Linked DNA regions of Bdellovibrio bacteriovorus. The protein of the gene in region 1 interacts with the protein of each later gene in a pairwise test. Links are inferred from orthologs where the notes say so. Each region holds a gene or a part of one and is shown in the gene's direction. Other genes may lie near its edges.

What was found. The genes of interacting proteins can lie anywhere in the genome.
Region 2: the proteins of rpe (region 1) and eno interact in binary tests that used the Escherichia coli proteins (3 or more experiments, as listed by UniProt). The link is inferred for Bdellovibrio bacteriovorus from one-to-one orthologs.

The regions. Positions count from the first base shown.
Region 1 is NZ_LUKD01000001.1:277,526-280,526, reverse strand. Bases 18-2,735 are described here. They hold rpe (ribulose-phosphate 3-epimerase), read left to right. Parts: upstream 18-922; coding sequence 923-1,549; downstream 1,550-2,735. Other genes in these bases: AZI87_RS01290 (outer membrane beta-barrel protein), read left to right, coding at 2,268-2,735; AZI87_RS01295 (NUDIX domain-containing protein), read right to left, coding at 1,626-2,123; fmt (methionyl-tRNA formyltransferase), read left to right, coding at 18-921. Also shown: more of fmt, read left to right, coding at 1-17; more of AZI87_RS01290, read left to right, coding at 2,736-2,795. UniProt on the Escherichia coli protein: Catalyzes the reversible epimerization of D-ribulose 5-phosphate to D-xylulose 5-phosphate.
Region 2 is NZ_LUKD01000001.1:2,169,775-2,174,220, forward strand. Bases 1,448-4,446 are described here. They hold eno (phosphopyruvate hydratase), read left to right. Parts: upstream 1,448-2,312; coding sequence 2,313-3,581; downstream 3,582-4,446. Other genes in these bases: AZI87_RS10415 (hypothetical protein), read left to right, coding at 1,448-2,320; AZI87_RS10425 (hypothetical protein), read right to left, coding at 3,734-4,396. Outside these bases: AZI87_RS10410 (CpaF family protein), read left to right, coding at 7-1,119; more of AZI87_RS10415, read left to right, coding at 1,334-1,447. UniProt on the Escherichia coli protein: Catalyzes the reversible conversion of 2-phosphoglycerate (2-PG) into phosphoenolpyruvate (PEP). It is essential for the degradation of carbohydrates via glycolysis.

The DNA.
Region 1 (3,001 bases):
GGAACCCCTGAATTTGCCGTGACCTCTTTGCAAGCTCTTCTGAAAGATGAGCACTTTGAGGTCGTCGGAGTTGTCACTCAACCTGATCGTCCCGCAGGACGTAAATTGCAACTGACACCAAGTCCGGTGAAGGTTTTAGCTCAAGCCCACAATTTAAAAGTTATTTCTCCTGAATCCTTAAAAGCGGACGCCGCTGCTGTTGCAGAAATTGCTAGCTGGGGAGCAGAAGTTGGTGTTGTCGTCGCCTTCGGGCAAATTCTGACACAAAATTTTTTAGATTCTTTTCGTTTTGGCTGCGTGAATGTTCACGGATCTGTTTTGCCGCGATGGCGGGGAGCGGCTCCCATTCAACGTGCGATTGAAGCGGGCGATCTTGAAAGTGGCGTGACTCTACAAAAGATGGTGAAGAAGCTCGATGCTGGAGACATCATCGGCATTCGTCGCGTGAAGATCACTCCCGAAATGAATGCATTAGAACTTCACGATAAACTTGCAGAGTTGGGTGCGGATCTTTTGCGTGTGGAGCTGATGGATTATGTGCGTGGCAACTTAGCGCCCACGCCGCAAGATGAGTCGCAAGTCACCATTGCTAAAAAAATTGAAAAGCATGAATCGCAGGTGGACTGGAATCTTTCTGCAAAAGCGATTGACGGGAAAATTCGTGGTTTCGTTTACGGGCCGGGAGTTTTCACTTTGCTTCAAGGTAAAAAATTGAAACTGCATAAAGCGGTTCCCGTTAGTGGACCGGTGAGTGCAGAGCCAGGAAGTATCACGACAGTCAATGCAGATCACTTGTCGGTGGCGACAGGTGATGGCATTTTAAAAATATACGAAGTTCAGCCAGAGTCTCGCAATCGCATGAAGGTGGCGGACTTCTTAAAAGGTCATGATCTTAAAGTAGGAGACAAGCTCGGTGTCTAAGATGGTCGCTCCCTCTATTTTGTCAGCGGATTTTGCGAATCTTGAAAAAGAAATCAAGGCCGTTGCCGAAGCGGGGGCGGACTGGATTCACGTGGATGTGATGGACGGGCGCTTTGTTCCCAATATCACGATCGGTATTCCGGTTGTTAAGTCTTTGAAGAAAGTGTCTCCACTTCCCCTGGATGTTCACTTGATGATCGAAGAGCCCGAGCGCTACGTCGAAGATTTTATTAAGGCGGGTAGTGATTATTTAACCATTCACGTGGAAGCTACCAAAGATCCTGTTGCGGTTCTTCGCCGCATTCGTGAATTGGGTGCTAAACCTGGCATCACTTTGCGACCCAAAACTTCGTTAGCGACTGTTCTTCCGCTTTTGCCATTGTGTGATCTTGTATTAGTGATGACGGTAGAACCTGGTTTTGGTGGTCAGTCTTTCATGCACGACCAAATCGAAAAAATTTCGAAGCTGCGCCAGGAAATCAACGCAAAAAAATTGAATTGTCTTATTGAAGTCGATGGTGGCATCAACGCAGAAACCGCAAAGCTTTGCCACGAAGCCGATGTGTTTGTGGCAGGTAGTTACGTTTTTAGTAAAGACTATAAGACGGCAATTGCATCTTTAAAGTAAACCTTCCTTCGGAATATCAAAATAAAAAAATAAATCTAAATCGCGGCGGAAGAAATGGCGCGGGTAAACTGTTATTTTATAAGTTCACAAACGGTGATCCGTTTTCCAAATAAACTGCGCCTTTCTTTTCTTCCATCGCAATCAAGCTATGTCCCACACGCTTTGCTACCGAAGGTGTCAGCAAAGTCAGGGCTTTTTCAATATCGACAAATTTATGATCGCGAAGCTCGTAAGGGTCTAAGCGAATGCTTTGTGCTTGCACCTCTGTCAGCTCTTTGGCGGTGAAAAGGAATTGGATGTATTCGCCTTTGACGTCTTTGTTTGAAATATAATCGACAGAAATAAGATCGCGGGGATCAATGGCGATCGACAGCTCTTCGCGGACTTCGCGATGCAATCCTTCGAGGGGAGATTCTTCACCTTCGACAGTGCCTCCAGGCAAAATCCATCCCGGATTATAAGTTGGCTGCACTATCAACAAATCCCCCTTATAGAAAAGCAGTACGCCCGCGCCAATACGCTTTTTGGGCAGGGAGGCATAGAACTCTTTGTCATCCTTGAAGGTTCGTAACATAAGCGTTTCCCCTGGACTGGTTTTTCAACCAGAAGAACTCTTAGAAGGTCGTGTACGCAGTGGAAGTGTCATTGACCTCTGTAAAGAGTCCTTTCAAAATTTTAGACGAATCCTAAGTGTTTTGGATTACAAAAGGAGAATTTTATGAAAAAGCTCATGGCAGTCTTTGCTTTGATTCTAGGCTTTACAAGCGTGTCGCACGCCGATCTTTTAGTGGAGCCATATCTTGGCTATGAGATGGGTAAAACTAAAGATCCAGATGGTAAATTGGATGGTACTCAACTAGGGCTTCGTTTGGCTTACAAAACGCCAATTATGTTCTGGGCGGGACTTGATTACACTTTAGGAGTCAGCGCGGAATCAAAACCAGATGCTGGCGCGAATGAAGATGCAAAAAGAAGTACAGCTTATGGTGTTGTCGGTATCGATTTCCCAATCTTAGTGAGAGCTTGGGTTGGATATGGTTTCTTGAATGAAATCAAACTTGAAGATTCTGGTAAACTTAAAGGTTCTAACTACAAAGTGGGTGTCGCATTCACAGGCTTGCCATTCATTTCATTGAATCTTGAGTACTTAAATGAAACTTTCACAGAGCTTGATGGTAATGATTTGGCAACTGATGCAAAGAACGACTCTTACGTTCTTTCAGTCTCTTTACCTCTTGAGTTCTAATAAAAATCTAGAAGCAAAACTAAAAAGGAGTTGGTCAACCAACTCCTTTTTTTATTTTGAACAACTTCCAGGCGCGGGCACCCAAACACAGCCTAAGTACTTCGAACAGCCACGAGTCCCACGGGGGTAAAGCCATTTTAACGACTTCCGCAAAGGAACTGTTTCCGTTTAAGGAAACATTCAAAGACGCCGTACTGCCCAACCCC
Region 2 (4,446 bases), 1.9 Mb from region 1 along the record:
GCACCCATGTCTGATAAGTCGAGCGTTTTCAAACAGACCATTCAGCAGAATTTAGGTCCTGTCTTGAAGTACCTTGATGACAAGGGTGTTTCCGAAATTCTTATCAACGGACACCAAGAAATTTTCGTCGAAAAAAAGGGGAAGCTCGAAAGAGTCCCTGAAACTTTTCCGTCCGAAGATGATCTGCGCGCGGCGGTGAACAGTATCGCCCAAAGCGTGGGTCGACGTATCGATGACGAATCGCCTCGTCTTGATGCGCGTTTGCCGGATGGTTCACGTATCGCGGCGGTGATCCCGCCAATGTCCCGTAAGGGCACGACACTTTCTATTCGTAAATTTACCAATAATAAAATCACTTTTGCGGACTACATCAAGTTTGGCGCAATCACTGAAGATGGCGCGCGCTTTTTGGATATCTGCATGTTCTTAGGAAAAAACATCATTGTCAGCGGTGGTACCGGTTCCGGTAAAACCACATTGCTTTCGCTTTTGTGCACGCGCATTCCTAAGGGTCAGCGTGTGATGGTGATCGAAGACTCTTCCGAACTTCAAGTGGATTACGAACACGTCGTGATGTTTGAAACTCGTCAAGCCGACCAAATGGGGAAGGGCGAAGTTTCCATCAAAGATCTTTTAAAAAGTGCTCTTCGTTTAAGACCCGATCGCATCATCGTGGGGGAGGTTCGTTCTAGCGAAGCTCTTGAACTTTTGAATGCGATGAACACCGGTCACAAAGGGTGTATGGGCACGGTCCACGCCAACACGCCTGAAGATGCCATTGTCCGTTTGGAAGCCTTGGCTCAAGGTGGGGACGGTAAGATCAGCGAAAAAGCTTTGCGCTCGCAAGTCGTCTCGGCGATCGAAATTATTATCCAAGTTTCCCGTTTTTCAGACGGATCTCGCCGTATCGCCGCAATCAGCGAAGTGCGCGGATTTAATAGCGATGGTTCGTACAACGTTGTTCCCATTTTTGAAATGTCCCGTCTTACACGCCGTCCCGACGGAACCCTGGAAGGAAAGCTCCAAGCGACCGGCAACGTGCCGACATTCATGGACGAAATCATCGACAACAACCTCCCATTCCCAAAAGCCAAGTTCAACAAACCCCAAGCCGCATAGCGCGAGGCTTGTGAAAACGACCCGATCGACTGCGTTGTCGAGCTTTGTCTTCCGCTCGAGTCATTTTGACAAGCCTCGTCATTTCTTGAGAGTGCCTGCTTCTTTTTTGTAACCCTGGGTGTCATCGGGAATTCGGCATTATATAGTTTAAATGGCTACCGATTTACGCTAAGACTTCGTCGTGCACTTTAGTTGTAAGATTTCAAACGCAGTCTTGAATATTTTAGAGGAGCAAGGCGAAGACCTGAGCCCTCTTTATGAGCAGACCCATCTTCCGGTGGAATTGCTCAGGGACTCGTCGTATTGGATCAGCGCTCCTGACATGGAAAACTTCCTGGAGTCTGTTCTGCGCTTGCCACTCAAACGAGATGGAAATGTTTTGCAAAGAGCCGGTCATGATGGACCTTCGCTTCGTGCTTGGGGAGTGCTCGACAGCGTTCTGCGTATGATGCCTCGTCCGCAGGAAATCTTTAATCAGCCAGAACAGTTCTTGTCGTACTTTATTTCTCCGAAGCCGCCGATTGAAAATCTTCGTCGCGACGAATTCAGTATTTCTTTTGATCTGCCCTTGCCGGCAGAGCAGTACCCTCACGTCACGACATACTTGAAAGCGGCGTTTGAGTCCTTGCCGGTGTACGTAGGTCAGCCACCAGCTACTTGCGTGTGGGAAGGCATTACGATTCAACTGAATTGGTCGACTCAGCAAAACACCATCTTCAGCGAAAATGTCGGTCATCAAGTCAGCCCGGCTTTATTCCAAAGCTTGATCGATGATTTGCAACGCACTCAACGCGAGCGTGAAGACTTGCAAAAGTACGTCGGTGACTTGGAAGAAAAAATTCGTGATTACGAAAAGCAGAAGTTAAAGGTTTCTGCCGGTGAAGAAGTCAGCGTCGCCACAGAAAAAGTGTCGTTGATTCCGCACGAAGGCACTTTAGCGCACCTTAGCTTCGACAGCGATTCTCCAGGTTATAGCCTGAATCAAAACTTAGCCCGCATGCATGACTACATGGTGCGCGCGCAGCAACTTATCACCATGCTTGTTTCCCAAGGAAAAATGAATTCCGCGGTGAAAGAAGCCATGCGTCGAGTGGACTGGGAACACGTGAAAACTCAGTACCCGCGCACCGTCTTTGAAAGCATGGAGCTTGTAAAGAAACTTAATAAAACCACCGAGAAAGAAGGAAACCAACATGTCTGAGATTATCAGCGTCGTCTCTCGTGAAATTTTAGATAGCCGTGGAAATCCAACGGTTGAAGTTGAAGTCACTACAGCTGATGGCAATATGGGCCGCGCGGCCGTTCCATCAGGAGCCTCTACGGGAGCTCACGAAGCTTGTGAGCTTCGTGATGGTGATAAAAACCGTTATCTTGGTAAAGGTGTTTATAAAGCGGTGGATAACATCCGCGAAAAAATTGCTCCGGAGATCTTGGGTCTTCAAGTGACAGAGCAAGTTTACATCGACAAAATCCTTCGTGATATCGACGGCACTGAAAACAAATCAAACTTGGGCGCGAACGCGATCCTAGGCGTGTCTTTGGCAGTGGCTAAAGCCGCAGCCGCAGATTCTAATCTTCCTCTTTACCGCTACGTGGGTGGTTCTCAAGCCTGCCGTTTGCCGGTTCCGTTGATGAACGTTCTTAACGGCGGAGCTCACGCGAACAACGGTCTTGATATTCAAGAGTTCATGATCGTTCCTACAGTGAACAATTCTTACGCTGAATCTCTTCGTGCGGGTGCAGAGATCTTCCACACATTGAAAAAAATCTTGGCGAAAAAAGGTCTTTCAACAGCTGTGGGTGACGAAGGTGGCTTTGCTCCCAAATTGGGTTCGAACCAAGAGGCTTTGGATCTTTTGATGAGCGCGATCGTGGATGCGGGTTATGATCCAGGTCAAAACGTGTTCTTGGCTTTGGACGTTGCTTCTACGGAAATGTACAAAGACGGTAAATACGAATGGCAAGGTGGTCACATCACGCCAGCAGAACTTTTGAACATCTACAAATCTTGGGGCGAAAAATATCCTCTGGTTTCTATCGAAGACGGCTTTGCTGAAGACGACTGGGATTCATGGGTAAAAGCTACGACAGAGATGGGTTCAACAATGCAATTGATCGGTGACGATCTTTTCGTAACAAACCCAAAACGTTTGCGTATGGGTCTTGAAAGAAAAGCGGGTAATGCTCTTCTAGTGAAAGTAAACCAAATCGGTACTTTGACAGAGACTTTCGAAGCCGTGAACTTAGCGCAAAGAAACAAATACCGCACAATCATGTCTCATCGTTCCGGTGAAACAGAAGACGTGACGATCGCAGATTTAGCGGTAGCTTTGAACTGCCACCAAATCAAAACAGGCAGCTTGTGCCGTGGTGAACGTACCGCGAAGTACAACCAACTTCTTCGCATCGAAGAAGACCTGGGTGGCATGGGAATGTACTGGGATAAATCCGCATTCCGCTAAAAGGTGCCTGCTTCTTTTTTGGGTCTACACCGCAGCAAAGAGGAACTCGAAACGAGTTCCTCTTTTTTGAAAAGAACTTAGATTTGAATCTAAAAATAAAAAGGCGATCCATACGGATCGCCTTTTTCGTTTTTAGTCGAGCTAACTACGTCTTACTTAACCAAGTACATCGGAACATTTGCAACCGATAGAGACAGAGTGCCAGAACCCTCGACTGCCGTCAGATAGTGGAAAAGCTCAAGTCTGTTGTGATTTGTGTTGAACAAAGAGGCATTGAAAAGATTTGTAGTATCAAATTTCAAAGCTCCGCCTTCTTCTGTTAAAGAAGCAAAGACCGTCAATGTATTGAAAGGATTCAACCAAACCTGAACTTGATCCCAACCTTTCGGTGGAGCTACAGGAAGAACCCAAGGGCCTTGGGAAGTCGTAACATACATCGCAGTTTCTTTTGCAAAGTCAGAAGCCGTAGTCACGCATTCTTCATTGTCATTTTGGATTGAAGTCGTCGCTGTAAGATCCATAGTGCGCACCAAAGTATTTCCAGTGATAACATTCTTAACTGTCGTTACCAAAGTACCAACCTTGAAGTTCAATGAAGAAACACAGAAGTTTTCGCCATCATCATGACGTTGGCTTCTTTTGATTTCAGAAGTAACCACCTGATTGTTAGCTGTGAACTGAACTGTCACCTCATACAGGCCTGCATTGAAGCCCCCGTAAGTATTTGTAAGGTCTAACGTTGCTTTACCAGTAAGGTCTGCAGCGAACGCCGTTAAAGAAGCAAATAGAACAGCAAAAAAAGCGATTTTTTTCATATGAATCTCCACGTCTTAAAGTGGAGACGTTATGGCCGTCCTATCGCTGA